4 regions of the Aminobacter sp. Piv2-1 genome follow, and region 1 is predicted to be linked to each of the others. Evidence: riboswitches for the same ligand, from Rfam matches in the RefSeq annotation. Region 1 holds a riboswitch; each other region holds the start of a gene.
The links. A riboswitch is a leader RNA that binds a small molecule or an ion and turns the genes downstream of it on or off. The one in region 1 is predicted to bind cobalamin.
Positions count from the first base shown of each region.

Region 1 (7,248 bases):
CGTCTGGCTGGCGCCGACCGGAGATCTCTGCGTTTCGGTCTGGGTCATGGTCTCGCTTGGTAACGGGCCCGCCCCGCGGCGCGCGGCCACGGAGCGAACAGGGCGGATCTGGGCTAGGCGGCCTTGTCCTTGGCCTTGCGCGGCATGTGCGCGACGACGTTCTCGATCATGCGCATGCCTGCGTCGTGGCCGAGCGTCATGATCGATTCGGGATGGAATTGCACCGCCGCGATCGGCTCTTTCCTGTGCTCAAACGCCATGATCACGCCGTCCTCGGTTTCCGCCGTGACGACGAAGTCGGCGGGCAGCCGCACCGGGTCGGCGAAGATCGAGTGGTAGCGGCCGACGGTCACCTCCTTGGGCAGGCCCGAAAAGATGATGCCGGGTTTGGAGACGCGGATGCGCGAGGGCTTGCCGTGCATCGGCACCGCCAGCTGGCGCAGCTCGCCGCCATAGGCCTCGGCGAGCGCCTGCAGGCCGAGGCAGACGCCGAAGATCGGCAGGTCGCGGTCGCGGGCCTTCTTGATCGTCGCCGCCGTATCGAAGTCCTTCGGCGTTCCCGGTCCGGGCGACAGCACGACGAGGTCGGGCTTGATGCGGTCGAATATCTCTTCCGGTACCGGCGAGCGCACGGTGGACACGTCGGCGCCGGTTTGGCGGAAGTAGTTGGCCAGCGTGTGGACGAAAGAGTCCTCGTGGTCGACGAGAAGGATCTTCACTCCCTCGCCGACGCGCGCGGTGGTGCGCTCGGTGCCTGCGGAGTTGCCGGTCTTGGCGTCGCGGATGGCGGAAAGCATGGCTGAGGCCTTCAGTTCGGTTTCGGCTTCTTCTTCCTCGGGGACGGAATCGTAGAGCAGGGTGGCACCCGCGCGCACCTCGGCGATGCCGTCCTTGATGCGGATGGTGCGCAGCGTCAGGCCCGTGTTGAGGTCGCCGTTGAAGTGCACCATGCCGATCGCCCCGCCATACCAGGCGCGCGGGCTCTTCTCGTTGTTCTCGATGAAGCGCATGGCCCACAGCTTGGGCGCGCCGGTCACCGTCACCGCCCAGGCGTGGCTGAGGAATGCGTCGAAGGCGTCCATGCCTTCGCGCAGGCGGCCCTCGATGTGGTCGACGGTGTGGATCAGGCGCGAATACATCTCGATCTGGCGGCGGCCGATGACGCGCACCGAACCCGGCTCGCAGACGCGGCTCTTGTCGTTGCGGTCGACGTCCGAGCACATCGTCAGCTCGGACTCGTCCTTCTTGGAGTTCAGCAGCTTGAGGATCTGTTCGGAGTCGGAGATGGCGTCGTCGCCGCGCTTGATGGTGCCGGAGATCGGGCAGGTCTCGACGCGGCGGCCGTTGACGCGCACGAACATCTCGGGCGAGGCGCCGATCAGGTATTCGCCCTCGCCGAGATTGATGAAGAATGAATAGGGCGAGGGGTTGATGTTCTTGAGGCGCCGCGAAATCTCCGAGGGTGCGGTCTCGCAGCGCTCGTAGAACATCTGTCCGGGCACGACCTCGAACAGGTCGCCGCGCTTGAAGCTGTCCATCGCACTGCGCACCAGCTTGGCATATTCGCCCGGCTCGTGGTCGCCACGCGGCGGGATGTGGTCGGAAGGCTTGAACGGCTCGACGACGCTGTCGCGGGCGATGCCTTGGGTGGAAAAACCTTTGCCGGCATAGTCGTAGCGGTCGTGCCAGGCCTTGGCCGAATAATGGTCGACGACGAGGATCTCATCCGGCAGGAACAGCACCAGGTCGCGTTGGCTCTGCTTGCGCTCGAGCTTGTGCTCGACCGGGTCGAACTGGAAGGCGAGGTCGTAGCCGAAGGCGCCGTAGAGGCCGAGATTGCTGTCGGCGTCTGTCTTGAACAGGGCGGTGATGGCGCGCAGCACGGTGAAGACCGAAGGCACGCGCGAGCGCTCCTCCTCGGTGAAGACGCGGCCGGGCTTCGCTACCTCGAGCCTGATCAGGCCGTCGTTCGTTTCGCCGATCGTCACCTCGGCGAGGCTGCCGAGCGTCTTGCCGATTACCGGCAGCAGCGCCTTGCCGCGGGCGTTCAGTGCCTCGATCTTCATCGAACGGCCGCGCGCGGAAATCACCAGCGGCGGATCGATGATGGCCGTGTCCCAGCGGGTGTAGCGGCCGGGATATTCGTAGTTGGAGGAAAACACCGCGCCGCGCCGGCTGTTCAGCCCGTCGATATAGGCCTCGATCGCCCCGGCATAGGCGGTCTCGTGGCGCTCGCGGGTGATCGCGATGCCACCTCCGGTGACAAAGCGCTCGGCGCCGTTTTCAAGGATTTCCACCGTCATTCCCGTCTCCATCTCTTGCCGCTGGAGGTTCCGGAGCTGGCTCGAAAAAAGCAAATGGCCGCCCGGAACTCCCGTTGCGGCCACCACAATTTTCACGCGCACGCGCTTCAAGAGGCCGCTGTCAGCTGGCCCGCCACCAATTGTTCTGGAGCGAAGTCGTGTTCATGCGAAATCCATAGCGGCGAAAAACAGGGGCTGCAACAGGATTTGCGCTGTGTTGCGTTGCATTACCAACTGGCCCTCAGTTTGTGACCCGGCGGCGCATCAGGGCGACGAACGCCACGCCGCCGATCAGCCCCGTGAGGATGCCGAGCGGCATGTCCTGCGGCGGCAGCACGGTACGGGCGGCCATGTCGGCCGTGACGAGGAAGATGGCGCCGACCAGGGCCGACAACGGCAGCACCCGGCGGTAGTCGCCGCCGATCGCGAGCCGCACGACATGCGGGATCATCAGCCCGACGAAGGCGATGACGCCCGAATAGGCGACGGCGCTGCCGGTGAGCACGGCGCAGACCACGAAGGTGACGAGGCGGAAGCGTCGCGCCGGCAGCCCCAGCGCGGTGGCGCTTTCGTCGCCGAGCGTCATGGCGTTGAGGTTGCGGGCCTGGGTCAGCAGGTAGCCGCCGCCGGCGGCGAGCGCCAGCAGCGGGTAGGCCAGCTGCTGCCATTGCGCCAGGCCGAGGCCGCCGAGCATCCAGAAGATGACCATAGGCGCCGCCCGTGGATCGGCCAGGAAGATCAACAGGTTGCCAGCCGCCGTTATGATGAAGCTGACGGCGACGCCGGCCAGCACGAGTTGGCCGGCCGAGTGCGCCCGCGTCAGGTTGGCGACCATCAGCACCAAGGCCGTGGCCGCCAGCGCGCCGGCGAAGGCGAACAGCGGCACGGTGATCGGGCCGAACACCATGCCGGCGTGGAGAAGAGCGAGGATCGCGCCCAGCGCGGCGCCCGAGGAGACGCCGAGCAGATGCGGATCGGCGAGCGGATTGCGCGTCACCGACTGCAGTGCCGCGCCCACGACCGCGAGCGAGGCGCCGACCGTCGCGCCGAGGATGACCCGCGGCGCGCGCACGTCCCAGACGATGTTCTCGCGGCCGCTCGACCAGAAGACCTCGATACTGCCCGGCACGAGCTTGTTGGCGATCACGCCCCAGACCGCGTCGAGCGGAATCGCCACCGATCCCACGCCGATCGCGACAAGCATTGTGACCGCCAGCAGTGCCGTCAGCGCCGCGACCAGCGCCGGCATGGCATGGATCAGCACATGGCGGGGGCCCTTGACGAAATTCCGGTGCGACACGGTCAGTCGGCCCGGAAGGCTTCGGCCAGGCGCTTGATCGCCGCGATGTTGCGCGGGCCGGGCGTGGCCTCGACATATTCGAGCACGACGAAGCGGTTGTTCCTCACCGCCGCAATGTCCTTGAAGGCCGGGTTGGAGCGCATGAACGCGATCTTCTGCTCGGCCGTCACCTCGCCGTAGTTGACGATGACGACGACGTCCGGATTGCGCTCGATCACCGGTTCCCAGCCGATCTCGGCCCAGTTGGCCTCGACGTCGTCGGCGATGTTGCTGCCGCCGGCCGCCTCGATCATCGCGGTCGGGATGGCGTAGCGGCCCGCCGTGAACGGCTTCTGCTCGCCGGAATCGTAGATGAATACCTTCACCGGCCTGTCGAGCCGAGGCAGCTTGGCCTGGAAGTCGGCGAGTTCCTGCTTGTAGCCTGCCACCAGGGCCTCGGCCTTGTCGCGCACTCCGAAGATCGTGCCGAGGTTGAGGAGGTCGACATACATGTCGTCCATCGACGACTTTTCCCGCTTCATGACGTGGATGCAGCTCTCCGTCAGCTCGTAGACGGCGATGCCGAAGGGGGCCAGCGTGTCGGGGGTCACGGCGCCGCCGACGTTCATGCCGTAGTTCCAGCCGGCGAAGTAGAAATCGGCGTCGGCGCCGAGCAGGATCTCCTTGCTCGGATATTGCGGCGCGAGTTCCGGCAACTGGCCGATGTCCTTGCGAATGGTCGCGTCGATCTTGTTCCAGCCCGAAATGCCGGAGTAGCCGACCATGCGGTCGGCAAGGCCGAGGGTCAGCATCATCTCGGTCAGGTTGATGTCGTTGGACACCGCCCGCTGCGGCGGGGCGGCGAAGGTCACGTCGCGGTTGCAGCTCCTGACCGTGACCGGAAAGTCATCCGCCTGGGCGGCGGTGGTCGCGAAGAGCGCGGCGGCAAGAATCGTCAGGCGCATGGATGCTCCTTGGCTGGCGGGTTCAGCGTTCGAGATGGAAGGAAAAGCGCGGCCGGCCGGTGACCGGGTGGTCGTCGAGGGTGGCGCCCACGGCGAAGTTCTCGCGGATGCGCTCAGGCGTGAGGATGTCGGCCGGCCTGCCGCAGGCAACCGCGCGGCCGCCGTCCATGACCAGCACGCGGTCCGCATAGGCCGAGGCGAGCGCCAGGTCGTGCAGCGACACCACCACGGTGCAGCCGAGATTGCGAAGCAGTTCGAGCACTTCGAGCTGATGGCGGATGTCGAGGTGGTTGGTCGGCTCGTCCAGGATCAACAGGTCGGGCCGCTGCACCAGGGCGCGCGCGATCATGGCGCGCTGCTTCTCGCCGCCCGACAGCGAGCCGAAATCGCGCGCGGCGAGCCGGGTGAGGCCGAGCAGCGACAGTGCGGCTTCGACGTCAAGGTAGTCGTCGGCCGCGGCTCCGACGCCAGTGGCGTGCGGGATGAGCCCGAGTTCGACGATCTCGGCCACCGTCAGGCCGAAATCCGACGCCGGCTCCTGGAGCACGGTGGCGATGCGGCGGGCGCAGTCGCGCGGCTTCATCCGCCAGATGTCCTTGCCGTCCAGCCTGACCGCGCCGCCGGTCGGCCGGTGGTAACGGTAGAGGCAGCGCAGCAGGCTCGACTTGCCGGCGCCGTTGGGGCCGACGATGGCCAGAAGCTCCGCCGGCGCGACGCGCACGGTCACCGGCTCGAGGATCGGCTTCGACGCGCGCGGGCCCCATGACAGGCCGTCGAGTTCGAGTAGTGCCGGGGTGGAGCCTACGAGGCGACTAGAGCCGTGGACGCGATCGAGCATGCCCTGTCTCCGTGACGTGGCGGAGGCGGCAGAACGATCCGATCGGCGATCCGAAAAAGGCAGTCGCAATCATCATCATCTCCGCGGCACACCCCGGCCGGTTGAACTCATCCGATGATGGCAGGTCTCCTGGCTTGCGGGTTTCGGCGCCTCGGAGCCTTCCCGGCCTTGCGGCCAGTGGCATTCTTCCGACTTGCTATCCGCTCACAGTTGCGGGGGCAGCCACGGTTTCGCGTCTGGGACGTCTCACCGTGTTCCCATTTAATCCGCTGCCCGAGTCGGGCAGCAGGAACCATCGCTGCCGTGGCTACAGCAACGACGGGTTGCTGACAATCGCTAAAGCGTCATGCCGCCTGCTGAATTGCGTCACGCCGGTCGAGTGCGAAGGAAATGACGGCTACGGCGAAGGCTGACAGGGCGATGGCCGCGCCGACGAAGGGCAGGTCGGCATAGCTCACGCCCATCGAGATTGCCGCCCCGCCGGCCCAGGCGCCGGCGGCATTGCCGGCGTTGAAGGCGCCCTGGTTGAGCGTGGCCGCGAGGTTCGGCGCTTCCGAGGCTGTCTCGACGACGCGCATCTGCATCGGCGGCACGATGACGAAGGTGATGATGCCCCAGAGGAAGACGAGCAGAATCGCGGCCGGCGCCGAATAGCTGAGGCCGGCGAAGGCGACGTGGATCGAGGCCATCACAACCAGTGCGCCGATGGCCGTCGGCATCAGCTTCCAGTCGGCCAGCTTGCCGCCGATGATGTTGCCGATGGTCATGCCGCCGCCGAACAAAAGCAGGATCCAGGTGACGGACTCGACTGACAGGCCGGTGACATCGGTCAGGATCGGCTTGATGTAGGTGAAGACGGCAAACAGGCTGCCCGAGGCGAGCGCCGAGATGATCATGGCGAGCCAGACCTGCAGCTTGCCCAGCACCTTGACCTCGCCAGCAACGCCACCCTTGCCGGGAGGGGCAACACCCGCCGGCACGAGCCAGGCGATGGCCGCGACCGAGATCAGGCCGATGACGACGACGGCGTAGAAGGTCATGCGCCAGCCGAAGGCTTCGCCGAGCGCCGTGCCGCCGGGCACGCCGAGGATGTTGGCAAGCGTCAGGCCGGCGAACATCAGGGCGATCGCGCTGGCGCGCTTGTTGGCCGGCACAAGGCTTGCCGCCACCACCGAGCCGATGCCGAAGAAGGCGCCATGGCCGAAGGCGGTGATGACGCGGGCGATCATCAGCGTCCAGTAGGTGGGGGCGATGGCGCAGAGCAGATTGCCGAGCACGAACATCATGGCGAGGCCGATCAACACCGGCTTGCGCGGCAGTCTCGCCGTGCCGACGGCGATGATCGGGGCGCCGATGACCACGCCCAGCGCATAGCCGGTGACGAGCAGCCCCGCCGCCGGGATCGACACGCCGAGGTCGGCTGCGACCTCAGGCAACAGCCCCATGATCACGAATTCGGTGGTACCGATGCAAAAGGATGCAACGGCCAAAGCGAGGATCGGCAAGGGCATGGACGGACTCGGGGGAGCTGAAACGATTTAAATCTACATTTTCCTCATGTCGGCCCCTGCACAAGCAGCATTGCTGCATCGCAGCAATGCGCGCCGCGCATGGCAGGCATTCGGGAGGTGCAGTCCGGGCGCGGTCAGGACTGCTGCGTCAGGTCGCGGCGCAGGAATTCGACCGCGGTGTTACCGGCCTGCGGGTTGCGCAGGACGCCGGTCATCGGCGTGCTCACCTTCGTCTACCCCGTGGTCGCCATCATCATCGACTGGGCGATCTACGGCCATCCGATCGGCGTCGCCCAGGGAGTGGGCATGGTCCTGATCGCGGTCGCGACGCTCGGCTCGGCTGGCGCCTGCC
Region 1 is NZ_JARKMU010000003.1:408,002-415,249, forward strand. It holds gene AmiPiv_RS08170 (cation diffusion facilitator family transporter) at 1-48, opposite strand, end outside; gene AmiPiv_RS08175 (anthranilate synthase) at 114-2,303, opposite strand; gene AmiPiv_RS08180 (FecCD family ABC transporter permease) at 2,545-3,552, opposite strand; gene AmiPiv_RS08185 (ABC transporter substrate-binding protein) at 3,606-4,547, opposite strand; gene AmiPiv_RS08190 (ABC transporter ATP-binding protein) at 4,570-5,385, opposite strand; cobalamin riboswitch at 5,488-5,697, opposite strand; gene AmiPiv_RS08195 (MFS transporter) at 5,730-6,896, opposite strand.

Region 2 (7,248 bases), 200 kb from region 1:
AGGGACGCGCTGATGTGGCGCAAGCGCCCGGCCGTGCAGCCGGCAGCAGCTGCCCAGGACCAGAACCAAGACACCTATCAGCCCGCGAGCCCCGGGGCCATTCCCGACCAGCCCGCCGGTGAGACGGCCGACATCTTCAGCGAGCCGCCGAACGCCAATCCGGCCTCCGCCTCGACCTATGCCCTGCCCCCGACCACCGCCCGGCAGCGCGCCGAGGCGGCCCGCAGGCGCCTCGCCGCGGGCGCGGCAGCGCGCCCGTCGCAGCAGGGCGGGCTGGATGCGCCGGCCGAGCCGGACGGCGAGGTGACCACCGGTTCGGTGCGCCAGGGCACGGTCGATTCCGACCTTGCCCCGACGAGCGGCTCGGAGGCACGGCGCCAGGCCGCGATTGAGGGACGCTACGTGCCGCGCGACGACTATCCGTTCGCGGCACCCGGCATCCGCGTCGGCACGTTCGTGCTGCGGCCCAGCCTGGAACAGGGCGTGACGGCGACGTCGAACGCCGATTCGAGCGCCAACGGCAGGTCGGCCGTGCTTTCGGAAACCGCGCTTCGCCTCAACGCCGTCTCCGACTGGGCGCGCCACTCGGCGACGATCGACGCCTATGGCACCTTCCGCAAGTCCGTCTCCGGACAGGAACTCGAGGAGGCCACGGGCGGCATCGACGGGCGGCTCGAACTCGAACTGATGGACGGTTTCCGCGCCATCGGCACGCTCGGCTACAATGTCAGGCCGGAATCGGCGACGTCGCCGGTGGTGATCGAGGACACGGTCTCGCAGCCGTTGCGGCGCACGCTCGACGGCAGCCTTGGCCTGGAGAAGGACGTGGGTAAGCTGCGCCTTGCGGTGACAGGCGAAGCGACCAACGAGCGGTTCGACGACGCCGAACTGTCCGGTGGGGGCACGCTGTCGCAGGAGGACAGGAATTCCACGCTCTATGCCGGCCGCCTTCGCGCCGGCTATGAAGTTTCGCCCGCCCTGATCCCCTTCGGCGAGGTCGAATTCGGCCGCCGCGTCTACGACCTCAGATTCGACACGGCCGGTTTCGAGCGTTCGTCGAATCGTGTCGGCGCGCGCGCCGGCGTCGAGATCGACATGGGCGAGAAATTCGGCGGCGAGGTTTCGGCGGGCTGGATCGCCGAGGATTTCGACGACGACCGCCTGGACACGATTTCCGCAGCCACGCTGGCGGCCGACCTTCGCTGGTCGCCGATCCGCGGCACCATCGTCAGCCTCACCGGCACGACGGTCGTGGAAGGCTCGACGACGCCCGGCCAGAGCGGTTCGGTGCTCTATTCCGGGCGCCTCGCGGTCGAACGCCAGATGCGGGCCAACCTGACCGGCTTTGCCGCGGTCGGCACCGGCTGGCGCGACTATGCCGGATCGGACGACCGCGAGCTGACGCTCACCGCGGAAGCCGGGCTGACCTGGTGGCTCAACCGCTACGCCGGCCTGACCGGCCGCCTCAGGCACGAGTCCCTAGACAGCACGCTCGCCGGCCGCGACAGCAGGACCAACAGCGTGTTCGTCGGGCTGAGGGTCCAGCGCTAGAGCAATTCCAGGAAAAGTGCGCAGCGGTTTTCCGTCCGGAATTGCGCAAAAACAAAGAGATAGAGCGTTTCCGCAATTCGAAGAAAAGCGGAAATGATCTAGGAACTCCCGGCGCCCGACAGCGTCGAAACGGCGGCCTTCAGCACGTCCTCGCCCGCACCGGAATAGACCTCGCTCATGATGAGATCGGCGAGCGGCAGGCGGCTTGCCCAGCCATGCCGCTCCAGGTCCGGCCGCGCGGCGAACTCCGACACGCGGCCGACGCACAGGTAGGCCACCGGCGTGACGTGCTCGGGGATGCCGAGCAGCCGCTTCAGCGCCTCACGGTCGAGGATGCTGACCCATCCGACGCCGATGCCCTCGGCGCGGGCCGCCAGCCAGAAGTTCTGCACCGCGCAGACCGTGCTGTAGAGGTCCATCTCGGGATTGTGCCAGCGACCGAGCGGCGAATGCCGCGACCGGCTGCGGTCGCAGGTCACGACCAGATTGAGCGGCGTTTCCGAGATGCCTTCGAGCTTGAGCTTGCGGTAGAGCGCCTGCCGCTCTTCGGCGATGTGCGGCAATTCCTGCCCGCGCGCGGCGAGGAAGAGGTCGCGCACCTGCTCCCTGCGGCCGGGGTCGCGGATGACGATGAAGTTCCACGGCTGCATGAAGCCGACCGAGGGCGCGTGATGGGCCGCCATCAGCAGGCGCCCCAGCTGGGCGTCCTCGATCGGATCGGACAGGAAATGGCTGCGCACGTCGCGGCGCGTGAAGATGGCGCGGTAGACGGCATCCTGCGCTGCCGCATCGAAACAGCCCGTATCGGCATGGGTATGGTCGGTCGGCATCGCGTGTCCCCTGGCGAGCATATCGGTTTCCGCCGCCTGACCATGCGGTGGACGATTTCTGCCGGGCCGGTCTTCTGGCTCGAGTTCAACCCGCTTCCGGCGCCTTCCCGTCCTGCGGACAGTGGCCTTTGCCGATGCGGTCCCTCTTACAGCGTTGGGCACGCCACGGATTTGCACCGTGTTCCCGATTCTCCCGCATCGCTGCGGGCACCTGGCAGGACATGTCTACACGGCGCTGAGGCCGAAAACCACCGCTCCGCGCGTCCGAATCTGACGCGCGGGCGACATTCATGGGGAAGCTCAGCGACCCGGCTTCATCTCGCCGAGCAGGCTTTCGATGACGTCCGCCATGCGCTCGTTGATATCGGCGCGCGACAGCGCGAAGGCGACGTTTGCCTCGACGAAGCCCTCCGGCGAACCGCAGTCGAAGGTGCGGCCGCGATAGTGGTAGCCGTAGAAGGACTGCTGCTTCTCGAGTTTGAGCATCGCATCGGTGAGCTGGATCTCGTCGCCCGCCCCGCGCTCCTGGTTGGCGAGGATGCCGAAGATCTCCGGCTGCAGGATGTAGCGGCCGTTGATGAAGAGGTTCGACGGCGCCGTGCCGGGCTTCGGCTTCTCGACCATGCCGTCGATGCGGAAACCGGTATGGACGGTTTCGCCCTTGCCGACGATGCCGTATTTGTGCGCCTCGGCGGGATCGCATTCCTGCACGGCGATGATGTTGTTGCCGGTCTCGTTGTAGAGCTCGACCATCTCGCGCATGCAGCTTTTCTCGGACTGCATGATCATGTCGGGCAGAAGCAGCGCGAACGGCTCGTTGCCGACGAGCTCGCGCGCGCACCAGACCGCGTGGCCGAGACCGAGCGGCACCTGCTGGCGGGTGAACGAGGTCTGGCCCGGCGCCGGCTGCAAGCGCTGCAGCCTTTCCAGCTGTTCGCCCTTGCCGCGCTGGGCGAGCGTGTCGTAGAGCTCGAACTGGACGTCGAAATGGTCCTCGATGACCGCCTTGTTGCGGCCGGTGACGAAGATGAAGTGCTCGATGCCCGCTTCGCGCGCCTCGTCGACGACGTACTGGATCACCGGCTTGTCGACGACGGTCAGCATTTCCTTCGGTATCGACTTGGTGGCGGGCAGGAAGCGCGTGCCCAGACCTGCGACAGGAAATACTGCCTTGCGAACTCGTTTCATGGCTGTTCGTCCGATGGTTGCATGTACCGGGCGTGGACACTGTCACGCCCCAATTGATGAATACTGAATGCGTTCACATATTCGGGGACGGCGGGCAAGACCAGCGATCACGCGAACTTGATCGAGTTGACTGGCCCTGGACAATTCGGCAGGCGGCTTTTCGTTCCCCCGGAGGACTATGGTAAACTGATTGATAACCGGCTTCGGCGATGAATCGACTTTCTGATCTCTCCAAGGAGGAAAGAATGCCTCTTCACAAGACCGCCCGAGCCCTCGCCAGCGCCGCCGCAATCGCCGGTATTTCGTTCGCGCTTTTGCTGCCTGCCGGTCCCGCCGCCGCCGAGCCGGGGTTCCAGCGCTGGGTGGCGAGCTTCCGTTCGGTCGCGGCCGACAACGGCATTTCCGGTTCGACCTACGACCGCGCCTTCCGCGGCATCACCTCCGCCGATGCCGAAGTGCTGGAAAAGGCGCGCTTCCAGCCCGAATTCACCGCCCCGGTGTGGGACTATTTCGACAACCGCGTGCATGACCAGTCGATCGCCACCGGCCGCGAGATGGCGCGCAAGTGGAAGCCCTGGCTCGACCGCATCGAGGCGGCCTACGGCGTCGACCGCTATGTGCTGTTGGCCATCTGGTCGATGGAATCCAACTATGGCGAGATCCTCAAGAACGACAAGGTGATGCGCAACGTGGTGCGCTCGCTGGCGACGCTTGCCTATGGCGACCAGCGCCGCGCCAAATACGCCCGCACCCAGCTCATCGCCGCCCTCAAGATCCTGCAGCGCGGCGACATCAAGGAAAGCAACCTGATGGGCTCCTGGGCCGGCGCCATGGGCCATACCCAGTTCATCCCGACCAGCTACCAGGCCTATGCGGTCGACGCCGACGGCAACGGCCGCCGCGACATCTGGAATTCGGTGCCCGACGCGCTCGCTACCGCCGCCAACCTGCTCAAGAAGAACGGCTGGCAGGCCGGCAGGACCTGGGGCTACGAGGTGGTGCTGCCCGAGGGCCGCAAGTTCCCCAGCGGTTCGGCGACGCTGGACAAGTGGGCCTCGCTCGGCGTCGAGCGCGCCAACGGCAAGGCCTTCAGGCGCGGCTCGGACGTCGCGACGCTGAAGGTGCCGGACGGCCGCCAGGGGCCGGCCTTCCTGATGACCAAGAACTTCCAGGTGATCAAGCGCTACAACAACGCCGACAAATACGCCCTCGCGGTCGGCCTGCTTGCCGACGAGATCGCCGGATATGGCGGGCTGGTGCAGGACTGGAGCCGCCCGTTCACCAAGCTCTCCTTCGCCGAGAAGCAGGAACTGCAGCAGCGGCTGTCGGAGAGCGGCTATTACGACGGCAAGGCCGACGGCAAGATCGGCGAAGGCTCGCGCTCGGCCATCAAGGCGTTCCAGGCGCAGCTGGGCTTGACGCAGGACGGCCATCCGAGCATGGAAGTGCTCAAGAAGCTGAGGCAGAATTAGCCTGCGGAGGTCGTGCTTGGCATCGATGCGTCGCCCGAACACCATCGTTCTGCGCCTGACGATGCCAGCAGTCGCGATGGCGGTCGCACTGACCGCCATTTCCGTGCCCTCCCCGGCCCTCGCCCAGGAGGGCATATTGCGGCGCTGGTCGCTGCGTGACCTGTTCCTGCCGCGCCGCGAGCCGCGCGTCGACCCCTACATCTACGAGGAACCGCAGGTCCGGCCGCGCAAGACCATTCGCAAGGCGCCGCGCAAGCCCAAGGCGGCTGCAGTGAGCAAGCCGGCCGAACCGGCCGTGCCGGTGGTGGAGAAGCTGCCCGACGCGCGCGTGGTGCTGGTGATCGGCGACTTCCTCGGCGCCGGCATCGCCGAAGGGCTGGCGACCGTCTTCGCCGAGAACGCCAAGATCCGCATCGTCGACAGGACCAGCGGCTCGTCCGGCTTCGTCCGCGACGACTACTACAACTGGCCGGAGAAGGCCCAGGAACTGATCGCCCAGGAGAAGCCGGCCGTCGTCGTGGTCATGCTCGGCTCCAACGACCGCCAGCAGATGCGGGTCGGCGACACCCGCGAACCGGCGATGAGCCCGGCCTGGATGAAGGAATACACGGCGCGCACCGAGCAGTTGGCAAAGACCCTGAGCGACACCAATGTGCCGTTCCTCTGGATCGGCATGCCGGCGTTCAAGTCGTCGAAGATGAGCACCGACATGCTCGCCTTCAACGACATCTACAGGACCGTCACGGAAGCCTCCGGCAAGGAGTTCGTCGATGTCTGGGACGGCTTCGTCGACGAGAACGGCGCCTTCGTCACCTCCGGTCCCGACATCAACGGCCAGCCGGTGCGCCTGCGCTCGGACGACGGCATCAACGTCACCCGCGCCGGCAAGCGCAAGCTCGCCTTCTATGCCGAGAAGCCGCTGAACAAGCTTTTGGGCATCACCCCCCAGGGCACCGAGGTGGCGGTGCCGGCGAGCCTGCCGCAGGCGACGCCCGGCGAACTCAACGTGCCGGTCAACATCGACCGGACCGTGCCGGTGTCGCTCTCCGACCCCGAACTCGATGGCGGGACGGAGCTGATGGGCGGACAGGCGGCGGCCCCGGGCGATCCGAATTCGCCGGGCGGGAAGCTGGTGGTGCAGGGCGTCGCTCCGGCGGCGCCGCCCGGCCGTGCCGACGATTTCTCCTGGCCGCCGAAGAAGCTGCCGGTATCGCCGGGTAGCGAGACCACGACTGCGATCAAGCGGTAGCCGTCCTTCGAGGCTCGCCGCGAAGGTGTCCAAACAAGACGAAGGCTCGAACCTCAGGATGTGGGCTGATAGCGAAGGGCGCTCCAGTAGCCCTCATGGTGAGCCTGTCGAACCACGAGGGCGCCAGGCGCCATACTCTACTTGCCCCAGAACCCGTGGTTCGACAGGCTCACCATGAGGGTTTTGGGGGAGTCCGTCATCCAGCAGGTGAGGCGTTGGACTCCAAGCCCACATAGTTCCATGCCACATGTCCTCATCCCGAGGTGCGAGCCCGCACCTCGCCGGGCTTCGCATCATCGACGTCCGCGGGCGAGCCTCGAAGGACGCGCCCGCATTGTCGTCAGCGCGGCAGCACCGTCGAGCCCATCAGTGCTGCGTCGATGGCATGCGCGGCCTGGCGGCCTTCGCGGATCGCCCAGACCACCAGCGACTGGCCGCGGCGCACGTCGCCGGCGACGTAGAGCTTGTCGATGTTGGTCCTGTAGTCCTGCTCGTTGGCCGCGACGTTGGACGAGCGGCGCGCATCGGTGGTGATCTCGAGCTTGCCCTGGAGCTCCTTGGTGACGCCGCCGGAAATCGGTCCAGCAAAGCCGATGGCGATGAAGGCGAGGTCGGCACGGATGACGAACTCGGTCCCCGGGATCGGCTTGCGCTTGTCGTCGACCTCGCAGCACTTCACGCCGGTCAGCTGGCCTTCTTCGCCGATGAACTCGAGCGTCGCCACCTGGAACTCGCGCTGCGCGCCCTCGGCCTGCGACGACGAGGTGCGCATCTTGGTCGCCCAGTAGGGCCAGACGGAGAGCTTGTTTTCCTTCTCCGGCGGCTGCGGGCGGATGTCGAGCTGGGTGACGCGCACGGCACCCTGGCGGAACGCCGTGCCGACGCAGTCGGACGCGGTATCGCCGCCGCCGACGACGACGACGTGCTGGCCACCCGCGAGGATCGGCTCGGACGGCCA
Region 2 is NZ_JARKMU010000003.1:207,995-215,242, reverse strand. It holds gene AmiPiv_RS07225 (outer membrane beta-barrel protein) at 1-1,551, shown strand, start outside; gene bluB (5,6-dimethylbenzimidazole synthase) at 1,650-2,402, opposite strand; cobalamin riboswitch at 2,429-2,611, opposite strand; gene galU (UTP--glucose-1-phosphate uridylyltransferase GalU) at 2,682-3,569, opposite strand; gene AmiPiv_RS07210 (lytic murein transglycosylase) at 3,815-5,041, shown strand; gene AmiPiv_RS07205 (SGNH/GDSL hydrolase family protein) at 5,058-6,290, shown strand; gene AmiPiv_RS07200 (glutamate synthase subunit beta) at 6,631-7,248, opposite strand, start outside.
Region 2: another riboswitch for cobalamin. It lies ahead of bluB (5,6-dimethylbenzimidazole synthase); the one in region 1 lies ahead of AmiPiv_RS08190 (ABC transporter ATP-binding protein).

Region 3 (7,248 bases), on a different contig from region 1:
CTTCGACGCTCATCGACGCCTGGACCGAACTCGGCGTCTCGGTCGCACGCGCCGGCATCCGCAAGTTCGTCGTCGTCAATTCGCATGGCGGCAACGAGGAGATCATGGGCATCGTCACGCGCGAACTGCGCGTGCGCTTCGACATGCTTGCGGTCAAGACGAGCTGGCAGCGTTTCGGCCGGCCGGCCGGCATGTATCCCGAGCTGGAGGACCGCCACGGCATCCACGGCGGTGACGTCGAGACCTCACTGATGCTGCATTTCCGCCCGGACCTGGTCGACATGAGCAAGGCGGAGAACTTCATCTCCAATGTCGCGCGCGCCGAGGAGGCGTTCGAGCTGCTGCGCCAGACCGGCACGCACGCCTATGCCTGGGTCGCCTCCGACCTCAACCCGCACGGCGTGGTCGGCAATGCCGCGATCGCAACTGCCGAAAAAGGCCGGCTGACTGCCGAGCACCAGGCGGAAGGCTTCGTCCGGCTCATCCACGACATCCGCAAGGCCAAACTCTCCGACTGGCTGGCCTAAAGCTCCAGGCCGAAGGGGACGCCCTCGAAACAGTCGGAGCCGCGGCCGATCGCGGCGATCGCGGCGATCATCCGGCCATTGCGTCCGAGGATCTGGTCCGCGACCGCTATCAGCCGGGGATTGGGCGTTGCGGTAGGCGACAGGCGCCGCAGGCTTGCCGCGAGTTCCGCCTCGTCGCGCGACGGCGCAAGCGCTGCCGCGATGATGTAGGCGGAGGCCGTCGAACGGCTCACGCCGGCGTAGCAGTTGATCGCCAGCGGCCGCGCGCGGTTCCAGCTTTCCGCAAAATCCAGCAGCCGGCGCACATGGATCTCGCCCGGCAGCGTCATGCCGTCCTGTTCGGCCGCGATGTCATGCATGTTCAGGAGCAGGTGATCCTCGGCGCGGAGCGACGCCGGCCGCGTCATCTCGGTGCCGGCGGAAAGCAGCGAGATGAGCCGCCCGGCGCCTACGCGAACAACGGTTTCGTCCACTTTCGACAGCGGGCAGACATGGATCGTCGAAGTGCTCATCTTGGCATCGCCTGTCGGTCTTGAGCCCAGTCGCCCAGCGCCACGTCGAGCCGCCGCCATTCGACCTCATGTCCGGGCAGGCCGCAGCGCAACTGCGTCGGCCGGTCGGCGAAGGCGCGCACGAGAATGCCCTCGCGGCCGAGCGCCCGGAACAGGCCGGCGGCGTCGGCGATGTCGACATGGCGGAACAGCGACGTGCCGCCCGTGGTGATCACGCCTGCGCGCGCGAACGCCTGGTCGAGCCGATGCGCGGCCTGAGCGAGCATCGCACGCATATCCGTTTGCCAGGCGCCATCGGACAGCGCCTTGATGCCGTATTCCAGCGCCGGCACCGCCACCGACCAGGGGCCGAGCTCTTCCTCGAGCCGTTCGGCGATCGAGCCGTGAGCAAGCGCGAAGCCGAGCCTTATTCCCGCAAGGCCATAGAACTTCCCGAAGGAACGCAGCACGACGATGCCACCCTGGTCGACATCGCCGGCGAGGCTTTCCGAGCCAGGGCCGACATCCATGAAGGCCTCGTCGACCACGAGCAGCCCACCCTTCGCCCGCATCTTCTCCGCAAGGCCGAGCAGTTCCAGGCGCGAGACCACGCGACCGGTGGGATTGTTCGGGTTGACCACGACCGCGAAGTTGGCATCGGCGAGGCGCGCAATGTCGCGGACCTCCGCCACCTCGTGACCGGCGATGGCGGCGGCTCGAGCGTGCTCCTGATATGTAGGGCCGAGCACGAAGGCGCGGCCCGGTGGCACCAGCGACGCGATGCGCGGCAAGAGGATCTGCGTGCCCGGCGCCGGCACCACGTTGGCTGCCGACGGCGCGCCATAGGCCGTCGCCGCCACCGCCGAAAGGTCACGCGCCCTTCCAGGCTCCGGCAGGCGCGACAAGGCTGTGGCGGGCAGGTCGAAAAGCGGATAGGAGTGCGGATTGATCCCGGTCGAAAGGTCGACGAACGGCTCGGGCGCTCCCGGAAACAGCGCCCTCGCCCGCTCCAGGCTGCCGCCGTGATCGACCGTCCCAGTCCTTCGTCCTGCAAGAAGCGTCATGTCTTTTCCGCTTGCCTTCCTGTCGCTTCTGGTTGAACTCGGCCTCGGCTATCCGGACCGGCTTGTGCGCAAGATCGGCCATCCGGTCATCTGGATCGGACAGCTGATATCCTTTCTCGACAAGAGCCTCAACCACGCCACCGATACCGACGCCATGCGCCGCATCTGGGGCGTGGCCGCCCTCGTCGTCATCGTTGCCGTTCCCGCCGCCACGGCATTCGCCATCGAGCGCCTGTTCGGTCTCCTGCCCTTCGGCATTCTCTTGACCGCGATCGCGGCGAGCAGCCTCGTCGCCCAGCGCAGCCTCGGCATCCACGTCCGCGCCGTGGCCGACGCGCTCGACAGCGGCGGTCTTGCCGCCGGCCGCAAGGCCGTATCCCAGATCGTCGGACGCGACCCGGAACGCCTCGACGAAGCCGGCGTCAGCCGTGCCGCCATCGAAAGCCTGGCCGAGAATTTTTCCGACGGCATCACCGCGCCCGCCTTCTGGCTGGCCGTCCTCGGCTTTGCCGGTGGCGCCGCCTACAAGGCTGCCAACACCGCCGATTCGATGATCGGCCACCGCACCAAGCGCCACGAGGCCTTCGGCTGGGCGGCCGCCCGCTTCGACGACCTCATCAACCTGCCGGCATCGCGCCTGACGGCCTTGGCAATCGTGCTCGCCGCCTTCGCAGTTCCAGGCGCGGACCCGAAGGCTGCCTGGCACGCGGTCTGGCGCGATGCGAAGCAGCACCGTTCGCCCAATGCCGGCTGGCCTGAGGCCGCCATGGCGGGCGCGCTGGGCCTGGCGCTCGCCGGCCCGCGCAGCTATGGCGGCGTGATGGTCGACGACACCTTCATGGGCGCCGGCGGCCGGCGCGAAGCCAATGCCTCGGACATCCGTGCAGCCTTGCGTCTCTATTGGACGGCCGATGCCATTCTAGTCGGCACGATCGGACTGGTCGGATTGGCCATGTGGTTCTGAAGGCGCCCTGCCGGTCAGAACTCGATCCCCTTCTGCGCCTTCACGCCCGCCGAGAAGTGGTGCTTGGTGGCACCCATTTCGGTGACGAGATCGGCCGCCTCCACCAGCGCCGGCTTGGCATTGCGGCCGGTAACGACGACATGTAGCCCTTCGCGCCGGCCCTTGAGGGCCTCAACCACAGCGTCCAGGTCGAGATAGTCATAGCGAAGCGCGATGTTGAGTTCATCGAGTACGACGAGCGAAATGCTCGGATCGGCAAGCAATTCTTGCGCCTTCGCCCATGCCGCCTCGGCAGCGGCGATGTCGCGCTTGATGTCCTGCGTTTCCCAGGTGAAGCCCTCGCCCATCGTATGCCAGACGACGCGGTCGCCGAAGGTCGCGAAAGCGTCCTGCTCGCCCGAATGCCAGGCGCCCTTGATGAACTGCACCACGCCGACCCGGTGGCCGTAGCCGAGCATGCGCAGCGCCAGTCCGAAGGCCGCCGTCGACTTGCCCTTGCCAGGCCCGGTGTTGACGATCAAAAGGCCCTTCTCGACGATGGTCTTTCCTGCCACTTCGGCGTCCTGCACCGCCTTGCGCTTGGCCATCTTGGCGCGGTGCCGCTCGGCTTTCTGGTCGTCGATGGTCTTCATGTCACTTCACCCTCATCGGCAGGCCGGCGACCAAGAACAGCACCTCGTCGGCGCCTGCCGCCACCTGTTGATTGAGCCGTCCGGCCGCGTCGCGGAAACGGCGGCCAAGCGCATTGTCCGGCACGATGCCGAGGCCGACCTCGTTGGCGACGACGAACCACGGGCCGCGCGGCCGCGCCAGAAGCCCCGCAAGGCTCGAACTTTCGACCTCGACGTCATGGTCAGCGAGCATGTGGTTGGAAAGCCAGAGGGTCAGGCAATCGACCAGCACCGTCGCACCGTCCGGGACGCTGCCGAGGGCGCCAGTGAGGTCCAGCGGCGCATCGATCGTATGCCATCCCGCGCCGCGCCGGGCGCGATGGATGTCGATGCGCTCGCGCATCTCCTCGTCATAGGCTTGCGCCGTGGCGATATAGGTCCACGGCGCGGGATGCTGGGTCGCGAGGCGCTCGGCATGCGCGCTCTTGCCGGAGCGCGCCCCGCCGAGCAGGAAGGTCAGCTTCTCAGGCAAGATGCCCGCGCAACGCTTCGCCCCGCTCACCCATGAAGCGGCCGCGCACGAAGCCTGCAACGGCACCGAGGACGACCCAGAACACGAGGTTCGATATCGTGGTGGCGACGACGAAACTGCGGTGCAGATCCACCGGGATCGGCGTCTCGTGGCTTGCCGGCTGCGGTGCGCCCACGACATGCGGCGCGACGATCAGGGCGACGCCCAGGATGGCGAGCGGCAGCGACTTGCGGAATGCGATGAGTGCGAGGCCCGCGGCGGTGGCGAGCACCGTGAGCGTCCACCAGACCTGGCGGTCGCCGAGGTCGGCGGCCGGCATTGCCGGCAGTTCCGGCGGCAGTCCCAGGCCGGGCGCGAGCGTGAACACGGCGAATCCGGCAAAGCCCCAGAACACACCCTGGCGCCAGTTGGCGATGCCACCGGCAAACTCGGAGGCCGCGACCAGGATCAGCGCGAAGGCCACGCCGCTCACCACGTTTGCAAGCGCCGTATAGGCGAAACGTTCGAAACCGTCGGCCGGCGCCCAGGCCTCCGCCTCGGGCTCCTGCGGTGGTGTCGCAGCCTGGGCGTCGGCGGCCGGGGCGGACATTTCGGTCCCGGCGGCAGGCGCCGCCATCTGGTCATGACCGCCGGCGTTCTCGTAGGTCTCCGCCTTGAAGATCAGCGGATCGGTCGAATAGGTCTGAAGCGCGGCAAGGATCACGCCGGCCAATAGGCCGCTGATCGCCGCGATGAACACGACGTTGCGAAAGACAGACATGTCGGAAGACCTTCGTCAGTGGCAGGGAAAGCCCATCGAGTGGCGGTAGTCGTGGGCGGCGTTGTGCACCACTTCCATCTGCGAGAAACCGAGGAACCCGACGAAGAACAGGCCAAGCAGTGCCGCCATGGCAAGCTGCATGTTGCGCGACTGGGCAGAAACGCCGGCGCCGATTGCGGAAGAAACAGTCGTCATGTCGATGTCCTTTCGCCCTCCACCCGAGGGCACAGAGTTCATTTCCCGTCGCCGGCAGGTCTCCTGGCTTGCGGATCGACACCCTTCCCCGCCTTCCCGAAGCAAGCTTCAGTGGCCTTTGGGGAGAGCTAACCGCACACAGTTGCGGGGGCAGCCGCGGCTTCGGGCAAAAAACGCCCTCACCGCATTCCCTCTTGATTCCAAACGGAACCGACGATGGCGGCAACTATAGAAACAAAAGCCGGGGGCGGCAAACCAAATTCCGACGCCGGGAGACGCGAATGCGGCGTCGGCCCTTTAGGCTCTCGCCGCGATCCGCTCGGCGACCAGATGCTGCAGGCGCCACAGATGCCGGTCGTGGATCGCCCGCTGCTCAAGGTTTTTCACGACATTGTACAGGTAGTCGGCGGCAGAGCCCCAGTGGCCGCAGCTCGTGGCGATGCGTTCCACCACTTCGTCCTCGGAAATGCCGCCGGCATAGGCGCGCCCCTTGCGGTTGGCGACGAAGCCGAGCGCGACAAGCGGCCCTTCCTCTGTGGAGAGCTTCAGCCAGCGCGGCGTGTAGGTCGACGGCTTGAGCGTCATCTCGCGCCGGAACAGCTTGTCCAGTTGCTGGCGGCGGTCGCCATCCATGAGCCGCAGCGCCACCCCCTTGCACTGGCCGCCTCTGTCCATGGCCATCATGAGCCCGGGCTGGGCCTTGGTGGCCCGCCAGCGGGTCATGTTCACACAGAACGAACGGTGCCAGCCGCGCACCAGCGCCACCTTCTCCTCGGTGTGCTCCACCTCCGGCTTCCAGATCAGCGACCCGTAGGCGAAGAGCCACAGCGGCCCGTCGTCCGGTCGGGCGGCCATGGTCTCCTCGATCATCCGGGCATAATCGTCTTCGCCGAGATGCTGCGCGGCAGGATCCGGCCCCTCGTCGACAACGTCACGATGGCAGCGCGCCACCAGTTCTTCCGTCAGCGACATGATGCGCCCCGTCATGGTCACCTCTTGCTACGCCCGGAATTCAATCCCTTCCGGAGAGAATTCAAAATCGCACAACCGTCAGCGCCTGCTCGGCAAGGTCGAGATGGCGGCCGTTTTCGTCGCCTGACGAGCCGAAATCGAACACAGCCACGCTGCCAGCACCGGCGTGACGGTAGCCGAATGCCAGCGCCCCGGATACAAGCTCCAGGCAGGCGTCACCCTTCAATATCCAGGTGCTGCGTCCGATGGCCGCGATTGATGCGCCATTCGCAGAAACTCTGTGCATCGGCCGCAACTCTACTCACTACCGCCTAGTTTAAACCATTATAGTACTGCATTGGCGCAAGAACGTTCCAGACCGCAAAAGTGATATCCATGACGACCCAACTGTCCGCCGACCTGGCTCCGGCCCGCTCGAAACGCATCTCGACAATCGACATCGTCCGCGGCGTCGCCTTCGTCGCCATGGCGATCTACCACTTCGCCTGGGATCTGGAGTTCTTCGGCTACATGGATCCAGGCACGACCGCCTATGGCGGCTGGAAGATATTCGCGCGCTCCATCGCCTCCAGCTTCCTCTTTCTTGTCGGTGTGAGCCTGGTGATGGCTTACACCAGGGGCTTTCATTGGGGCAGGTACTGGCGCCGCCTTGCCATGGTGGCGGCTGCGGCGCTGCTCATCACCGTGGCGACATGGTTCGCCATGCCGAACACGTTCATCTTCTTCGGCATCCTGCATCAGATCACACTCGCCAGCGTGCTCGGCCTCGCCTTCCTGCGCCTGCCGCCCCTGCTGACCCTGGTCATCGCCGTACTGGTCATCGCCGCCCCCCAGTTCCTGCGCGCGGATATCTTCAACCACCCGGCGCTGTGGTGGGTCGGCCTGTCGACCGTCGTCCCCCGCTCGAACGACTACGTGCCGCTGTTTCCGTGGTTCGGCGCGGTCCTGGCAGGCATGGGCGTCGCCGGGCTTGCACAGAGGGCCGGCCTGTTCGAGAAGCTCGCAGCATTTCAGGCAGGCGCCTGGTCACGGCCGCTGACCTTCGTCGGCCGCCACGGCCTCGCCGCCTATCTCATCCACCAGCCGGTGCTGATTTCGCTGGTCTGGGCCTTTGCACAGTTTTTCCCTGCCC
Region 3 is NZ_JARKMU010000010.1:7,422-14,669, reverse strand. It holds gene AmiPiv_RS18100 (creatininase family protein) at 1-527, shown strand, start outside; gene AmiPiv_RS18095 (tyrosine phosphatase family protein) at 524-1,039, opposite strand; gene cobD (threonine-phosphate decarboxylase CobD) at 1,036-2,082, opposite strand; gene cbiB (adenosylcobinamide-phosphate synthase CbiB) at 2,081-3,046, shown strand; gene cobO (cob(I)yrinic acid a,c-diamide adenosyltransferase) at 3,061-3,678, opposite strand; gene cobU (bifunctional adenosylcobinamide kinase/adenosylcobinamide-phosphate guanylyltransferase) at 3,680-4,189, opposite strand; gene AmiPiv_RS18070 (CbtA family protein) at 4,182-4,949, opposite strand; gene AmiPiv_RS18065 (CbtB domain-containing protein) at 4,965-5,144, opposite strand; cobalamin riboswitch at 5,181-5,374, opposite strand; gene AmiPiv_RS18060 (gamma-glutamylcyclotransferase) at 5,442-6,131, opposite strand; gene AmiPiv_RS18055 (hypothetical protein) at 6,178-6,402, opposite strand; gene AmiPiv_RS18050 (heparan-alpha-glucosaminide N-acetyltransferase) at 6,492-7,248, shown strand, end outside.
Region 3: another riboswitch for cobalamin. It lies ahead of AmiPiv_RS18065 (CbtB domain-containing protein); the one in region 1 lies ahead of AmiPiv_RS08190 (ABC transporter ATP-binding protein).

Region 4 (7,248 bases), on a different contig from region 1:
GGCAGTTCCGCAAACATCGCCACGTAGTCGTCGAGCGAAAGCCCATGTCGGCCGGTCTCGATCAGGTCCAGCAGTTCCCGCGGCGATTCCGGAATCGATTCAACATCGTACCTGGTAGCCTTCAGGTCGTGCAGCATGGCGAGCACGCTGGATGGCACGTCGAGGCCGACGGCATAGCCGGTGCGGCCTGGCGCGCTGGGATAGTCGGGGATGAGGATCGCGAGCTTGCGCTCATGACGCGGCGTCTCGCGCAGCCTAAGATGTGCGGCGATGCGGCGGGCGACCTGTTCGACGCGGTCGGGTTCGGGCCGGTTAGCGAAGGCGCGGAAGCCGAGGGCGGGGTCGACCTCGCTCTCTGCCTTGAACGAGATGGCGCCGGCGAGGATGCGGCCGTCGAGTTCGGGCATCACCACATGCATGGCGAGGTCGGCGGGCGCGAGACCGCGCGGGCTGCCCTCCCAGGCCTCGCGGCGGGTGGTGGCGACGATGACCTGGAACACCGGAACGCCGGCGCGGTCGAACAGTGTCTCCGCGCCGGGCTCGGCGCCTGCAGCGAAGGCGGTCGCGGTGACGATGGCCGAGGGGTTCAGTTCGGCAAGAGCTGCCTCGACGAAGGCGAGCGAGTCATTGTCCTTGAGGCTCGATACGAAGATCGGGGCAGGGCGCATGCCTTGAGCGAGGAGCGCTTCGACCAATGCGTCGATGGGGGCGACGTCGGCGGCCAGAAGCATCGAGCGGTAGAAGAGGATGGGGACGATGGAGGCGTTTTCAGCGTCGCGATCCTTCGCACCCCCCTCTGTCCTGCCGGACATCTCCCCCACAAGGGGGGAGATTGGCCAATCGTCGGCGATTTCGCTGATTGGTGGCGTTGCTGGATGCACGCCGCGGTCGATGACAGGTGATCTCCCCCCTTGTGGGGGAGATGTCCGGCAGGACAGAGGGGGGCGCGAAGAAGCGCTGTCCCAACCCGCTAAAAAGGTCTCCAAATCATCGACAATGCCGTGGTCGGGATCATAAAACCCGGCCTTCGGCACCGACACCGGCGCTGAAGCCGTGCTTTTGCCACCCGCCAGGCCTGCCAGCCGCGCGACCAGCGTTTTCATGTTCTCGGGGCCGCCTTCGCGGAAATATCCGAGCAGGGCGTCGAGTTCGTCGCGCGGCAGCGTCGAGGCTTCGATCAGCCGCAAATCCTCGTCGTGGCTTTCGCCGGGTAGCAGCGCCAGCGCGATGCCTTTTTCGCGTGCAAGGGCGGCGAGGCGGTCGCAGCCGTAGCGCCACCAGTCGTGGCCGCCGAGGATGCGGACGAGGATGACCTTGGCGTGGCATGCCACGCTGTCGATCCAGAGGTCGACGGACATGGGGTGGCGGAGGTCGCGCAGGTTGGCCAGCCGCATCGGCGGCAGGTTTGCCGCATCCGCCTTCCAGGCGTTGGCGAGGCCCGCGAGGTCGCTGTCGGTGAAGGACAGCGCCACCACATCCGCAGGCTTCTGCCTGAGGTCGACCGGCTCGATCAGGTCGTCGAGCGAGGCGGATGTGGTGGTGAGGATGTGCATCAGCGCGCCCCTCGGAAGGCTGTGCGAGGTCGCCCCCTCACCGGCTCGCTACGCTCGCCACCTCTCCCCGAGGGGAGAGGAGCAGCATTGGCGGTGCCAGCGTACTCTTCTCCCCAGCGGGGAGAAGGTGGCCGCGAAGCGGCCGGATGAGGGGGCAAGCTTCGCATTCGGTTAGCCCACCAGGATGCGCTCGATGGCCGGGCGGTCGAGGCCCTTGAGGCCGATGACCACGAGGCGCGAGCGACGGTCGTCTTCGGCAGTCCAGGCGCGGTCGTAGTAGTGGTTGACGCGCGGGCCGACCGCCTGGACGAGCAGGCGCATCGGCTTGCCGCCGACGTCTACGAAGCCCTTTACGCGCAGCACGTTTTCTTCCTCGGCGGCGGTAGCGACGCGCTTGGCCAGTTCTTCGGGGCTGACGATCGAGGGGATTTCGATGACGAAGGTGTCGAAATCGTCGTGCTCGTGGTCGAAGGCGCCGTCGTGATGGGTCTTGCGGTTCTCGATGTCGTCCTCGACGGCGAGGCCGAGGCCGAGCAGCACCGACGGGTCGACCTTGCCCATCGACGAGGGCACGATCTTGACGGCGCGGGCGAGATGCTCGCCAACGATGGCGCTGGCGCGGGCGTGGCCGGCCTCGTCGAGCAGGTCGGACTTGGACAGGATGATGAGGTCGGCGCAGGCGACCTGATCCTCGAACACTTCCTCGACCGGGTCGTCGTGGTCGAGCGAATCATCGGCGCTGCGCTGGGCGGCGAGCGCTTCCATGTCGGAGGCGACCTTGCCGTCGGCGAGGGCCGGACCGTCGACGACGGCAATGACGCCATCGACCGTGACGCGGCTCTTCACCGTCGGCCACTGGAAGGCCTGGACCAGCGGCTTGGGGAGAGCGAGGCCCGAGGTCTCGATCAGGATGTGGTCGACCTTCGGCGAGCGCGACAGGATCTGGTCGAGGGCCGGCACGAAGTCGTCGGCCACGGTGCAGCAGATGCAGCCATTGGCCAACTCGACGATGTTCTCCTCCGGGCAGGCGTCGATGCCGCAGCCCTTCAAGATCTCGCCGTCGATGCCGACGTCGCCGAACTCGTTGACGATGATGGCGAGGCGCTTGCCCTTTGCATTCTCCAGGATGTTGCGCAGCAGGGTGGTCTTGCCGGCGCCGAGAAACCCGGTGACGACGGTGCAGGGGACGCGTTCGACGGAGGCGGTCATTTTTCTTCCTTGGTCAGATTGAGCGGGGGAATGCGGGCGACGAGGCCGCGCTTGAGGCTGTCGGGACGACCGCGCCAGGGGATGAGGCCGTCGGTCGAGGTGGCGAAGAGTCTTGCCCCGGTGACAAGGTCTTCGCCCGAGGAAATTCTGAGGTCGCCGAAGACGTAGCTCCAGGAGCCGTCGCGGATCAGTGCCGCGCTCAGGCGGCGCTTGCAGTTGCCGAGGCATTCGACGCTGCGCACGGAGATGTCGTTGCCGGCAGCCATGCGCGTGTTCTCGGCAAGCCTGGCGCCGGCGCGGGGATGGGCGTCCGAGCCGGTTTCGTCGCGGCAGGAGGAGCAGACGAGGATGGTTACATCACAGGCGCGCGCGTCGGCTGCATCGCAGGATGCGTCCGATGGTGCGACCGGAGAATTGTCGTCGAAGTCCAAATCCAGGCTCCTTGCCTGGGACACCCGCCAGGCTTTCGGATCAAAAACTTAGACGGCAGGTCTCCTGGCTTGCGGATCGTCGCCTTGGCCCGCCTTCCCGGGAAATCCCAGTGGTCTTCGGGCTCGGCTCTTCGCTCACAGTTGCGGGGACAGCCGCGGAGTTGGCCGAAAAAGCCGCACCGCATTCCCTCTTAGCTTCCGCCTTTGCGGGCGGAGGACCGTCGACTGGCGATTTAGGCGGTAGCGAGGGGTGGAGTCAACGCGGCGGAGCGACAGATGCCGTCGCAGGAGTCTGATCGAGAAAGGGCGCGCATGGCGGTTGACAAGCGCTGCCGGCATTTTCAAATGCAAGAATGTATCGCAACCGCTCTCAACTGGAAGATGCTTATCGCGCCAAGGCGAGTCTTCAGTTCTTGTTCTTCTGGGGGCATCAACCGTCCAGGGACGGTAGAATTACCTCATCTTGCCTAAGTCAATGGTGGCCAGCTTCGTTTGAGATGAATGGCCTACGCTATCCGAGCGCCGAACACTGGATGATGGCCGAAAAGGCTCGTCTGTTCGGAGACCAAGAGACTGCATCCAAGATACTAGCGGCCGAAAGTCCGAAGCAGGCAAAGCAATTCGGCAGGGGGGTGCGTGGATTTGACCCGGCCATATGGGATCGTGAGAAGGCCCGTATCGTTACCGAGGGAAGCAAGCACAAATTCGGACAGAACTTGGCACTGCGCGACTTTTTGCTCTCGACGGGCAGCGCCATATTGGTCGAGGCTAGCCCTGTCGATCCTGTGTGGGGCATTGGCCTTGCCGCCGAGGATGTACGCGCCAGCAATCCGCTGCAGTGGGGCGGAGAAAATCTTCTCGGATTTGCTTTGATGGAAGCGCGTGAATCGCTCCGCGGCTGAGCTATTGAAAATCTGGCAGAGTCACCCCGTCTCAATAGCTGCCAACGCCGGCCCTAGGTCGCCGGCGGGCGTCACCTCGATGCGTTCGAGGCCGAGCCAGTCGCGCATCTGCTTGAGTTCTTCGTGTAGCTCGGCCGCGGTTTCTGGCGGGGCGCATGGCTCCGAATAGGCAGCCTGCACGCGCAGCACGCGGGCAGGCCGGTCGGCCTTGAGGTCGACGCGGGCGACGATGCGCTCGCCGAGCAGGAACGGCAGGACGTAGTAGCCATACTGGCGCTTGTCCGCCGGGGTGTAGATCTCGATGCGATAGCGGAAGTCGAAGAGCTGTTCGGCGCGGCTGCGTTCGAACACCAGCGGGTCGAACGGCGCGAGCAGGGCGCGGGCACGGAGCCTGCGAGGGACACGCGCGCCGGCGTGGAGGAAGGCCTGCCGGTTCCAGCCTTCGACCCGCACCGGGACAAGTTCGCCCATCTCGACCAGCTCTTCCAGCCGGCCCTTCATATTCGCTGGCGACAGGCGAAAGTAGTCGCGCAGGCAGATGGCTGTTGCGACGCCGTGGGCGCGGGCGGAAATCCTGAGGAGTTCGCGATGCGCGTCGGCGGCCGGCAGGGCAGGGCGGTTGAATATCTCGGCGGGCAGGACGCGTTCGGGCAGGTCGTAGAGCCGCTCGAAGCCGCGGCGGGAATGGGTGGTGATGCGGCCCGCCCAGAACAGCCATTCGAAGGCATGCTTCTCGCGGCTCCAGCCCCACCAGCCGCCCGAGCCTTTTGCCCCTTCGATATCGGACGCCGCGATCGGTCCGCGGTCGACGACCTCCCGGTAGATCTCCTCGATGTGGCCTCGGTGCTCGCGGCCGAACTTCGCCAGGCCCGAGTACATTTCCGTATCGGCCTGCTCCATGCGCCAGCGCATCAGCGGAAAGGTCTCGAGCGGCAGCAGCGACGCCTCGTGCGCCCAATATTCGAACAGCATGCGCTTCTTCGGCTGCATGGCGTCGTCGAGCAGCGCCATCGGATAGGGGCCGAGTCGCGAATAGAGCGGCATGTAGTGGGCGCGTACGATGGCGCTGACCGAATCAATCTGGAACAGGCCGGTGCGGTCGAGCACGCGCTTGAGATGACGTCGCGTGATTGCTCCGGTCGGCCGTGGATCGCCGAAACCCTGCGCGGCGAGAGCAATGCGGCGGGCGGTGGCCAGGGAGATTTTTTCGGTCATTGCGGCAAGCTATCGCAGTCTTCGGAAATGTGACGCTGGGGTAGGGGAATCGCACTTTGCTGCAGATGCTAGCAGAAGTGCCGTCCGGGCCTTGTCAGGAGAGTAAAGTGGAGTAAAAATAGAAAGAAATCAAAGATGGGCGATGCCCCCAGGATTCTGGCCCAGCCGTGGGGTTTGCCACCTTTCGGACAAGGTTGGGCTTGCTTCGCCCGACTGCCTGCGCTAACCGTCGCCGCATTGCAGCACGACCGTTTCGTCCGAACCGGCGAGGAACCGTCGCGCTTCCGGAAACGGACCCCGTGCTGTAAGTCTGGGTGGATTGGCCACCAACGGAATTCGCAGCATGAACGCTCTCCTGAGTTCGTATCTGCCCATCGTCATTTTCATCGGTGTGGCGCTCGTAGTCGGCATCGCCCTCATCGTGGCGCCCTTCCTCGTCGCCTACCGCAGCCCGGACCCGGAAAAGCTGTCGGCCTACGAGTGCGGCTTCAACTCCTTCGACGATGCCCGCATGAAATTCGACATCCGGTTCTATCTGGTGTCCATCCTCTTCATCATCTTCGACCTCGAAGTGGCGTTCCTGTTTCCGTGGGCGGTGTCCTTCGGCGAGATCGGCATGCTCGGCTTCTGGTCGATGATGATCTTCCTGGCCGTGCTGACCATCGGCTTCGTCTACGAGTGGAAAAAGGGAGCGCTGGAATGGGATTGAACGACGCCTCCGGCACCCTGATCGCGCCGAAGCCGAAAGGCATCATCGATCCGAACACCGGCAAGCTCATCGGTTCCGACGACGCCTTCTTCGGCGAGCTGAACAACGAGCTGTCCGACAAGGGTTTCCTCGTCACCTCGTCGGAGGCGCTGATCACCTGGGCGCGCACCGGCTCGCTGATGTGGATGACCTTCGGCCTCGCCTGCTGCGCCGTCGAGATGATGCACATCTCGATGCCGCGCTATGACGCCGAGCGCTTCGGCATTGCGCCGCGCGCCTCTCCGCGCCAGTCGGACGTGATGATCGTCGCCGGCACGCTGACCAACAAGATGGCGCCCGCGCTGCGCAAGGTCTACGACCAGATGCCCGAGCCGCGCTACGTCATCTCGATGGGCTCGTGCGCCAACGGCGGCGGCTACTACCACTATTCCTATTCGGTGGTGCGCGGCTGCGACCGCGTCGTGCCCGTCGACATCTACGTGCCCGGCTGTCCTCCGACCGCCGAGGCGCTCCTCTACGGCATCCTTCTTCTGCAGAAGAAGATCCGCCGCACCGGCACCATCGAGCGGTGATCCCAAATGAGTGAAGCCCTGAAGGACCTTGCCGCCTATATCGCGGAAAAGCTCGACGCGGACATCGAGGAAAGCGTGCTCGCCTATGGCGAGCTGACGCTGACGGTGAAGGCTGCCGACATCGTCGACGTGCTGACCTTCCTGCGCAACGACGTGCAGTGCCAGTTCGTCTCGTTCATCGATGCCGCCGGCGTCGACTATCCGCAGCGCGCCAAGCGCTTCGACGTCGTCTACCACCTCCTGTCGCCGCGCCAGAACCTGCGCATCCGCGTCAAGGTGCGCACCGACGAGGATACGCCGGTCCCGTCCGTCACCCCGGTCTATCCGGGCGCCGACTGGTTCGAGCGCGAGGCCTACGACATGTACGGCATCCTGTTCTCGGGCCATCCCGACCTGCGCCGCCTTTTGACCGACTACGGCTTCGAAGGCCACCCGTTGCGCAAGGACTTCCCGCTCACCGGCTTCGTCGAAGTGCGCTACGACGACGAGCAGAAGCGCGTCGTTTACGAGCCGGTCGAGCTCAAGCAGGAGTTCCGCAATTTCGACTTCCTGTCTCCCTGGGAAGGCACGGACTACGTGCTGCCGGGCGACGAAAAAGCCAAGACGAATTGAGGCGGCGACATGGCTGAAACCTCCGTCCGCAACTTCAACATCAAC
Region 4 is NZ_JARKMU010000009.1:207,481-214,728, forward strand. It holds gene AmiPiv_RS17865 (cobaltochelatase subunit CobN) at 1-1,553, opposite strand, end outside; gene cobW (cobalamin biosynthesis protein CobW) at 1,725-2,762, opposite strand; gene AmiPiv_RS17875 (DUF1636 family protein) at 2,759-3,193, opposite strand; cobalamin riboswitch at 3,231-3,431, opposite strand; gene AmiPiv_RS17880 (NADAR family protein) at 3,547-4,095, shown strand; gene AmiPiv_RS17885 (winged helix-turn-helix domain-containing protein) at 4,117-5,310, opposite strand; gene AmiPiv_RS17890 (NADH-quinone oxidoreductase subunit A) at 5,654-6,019, shown strand; gene AmiPiv_RS17895 (NuoB/complex I 20 kDa subunit family protein) at 6,010-6,591, shown strand; gene AmiPiv_RS17900 (NADH-quinone oxidoreductase subunit C) at 6,598-7,203, shown strand; gene AmiPiv_RS17905 (NADH-quinone oxidoreductase subunit D) at 7,213-7,248, shown strand, end outside.
Region 4: another riboswitch for cobalamin. It lies ahead of AmiPiv_RS17875 (DUF1636 family protein); the one in region 1 lies ahead of AmiPiv_RS08190 (ABC transporter ATP-binding protein).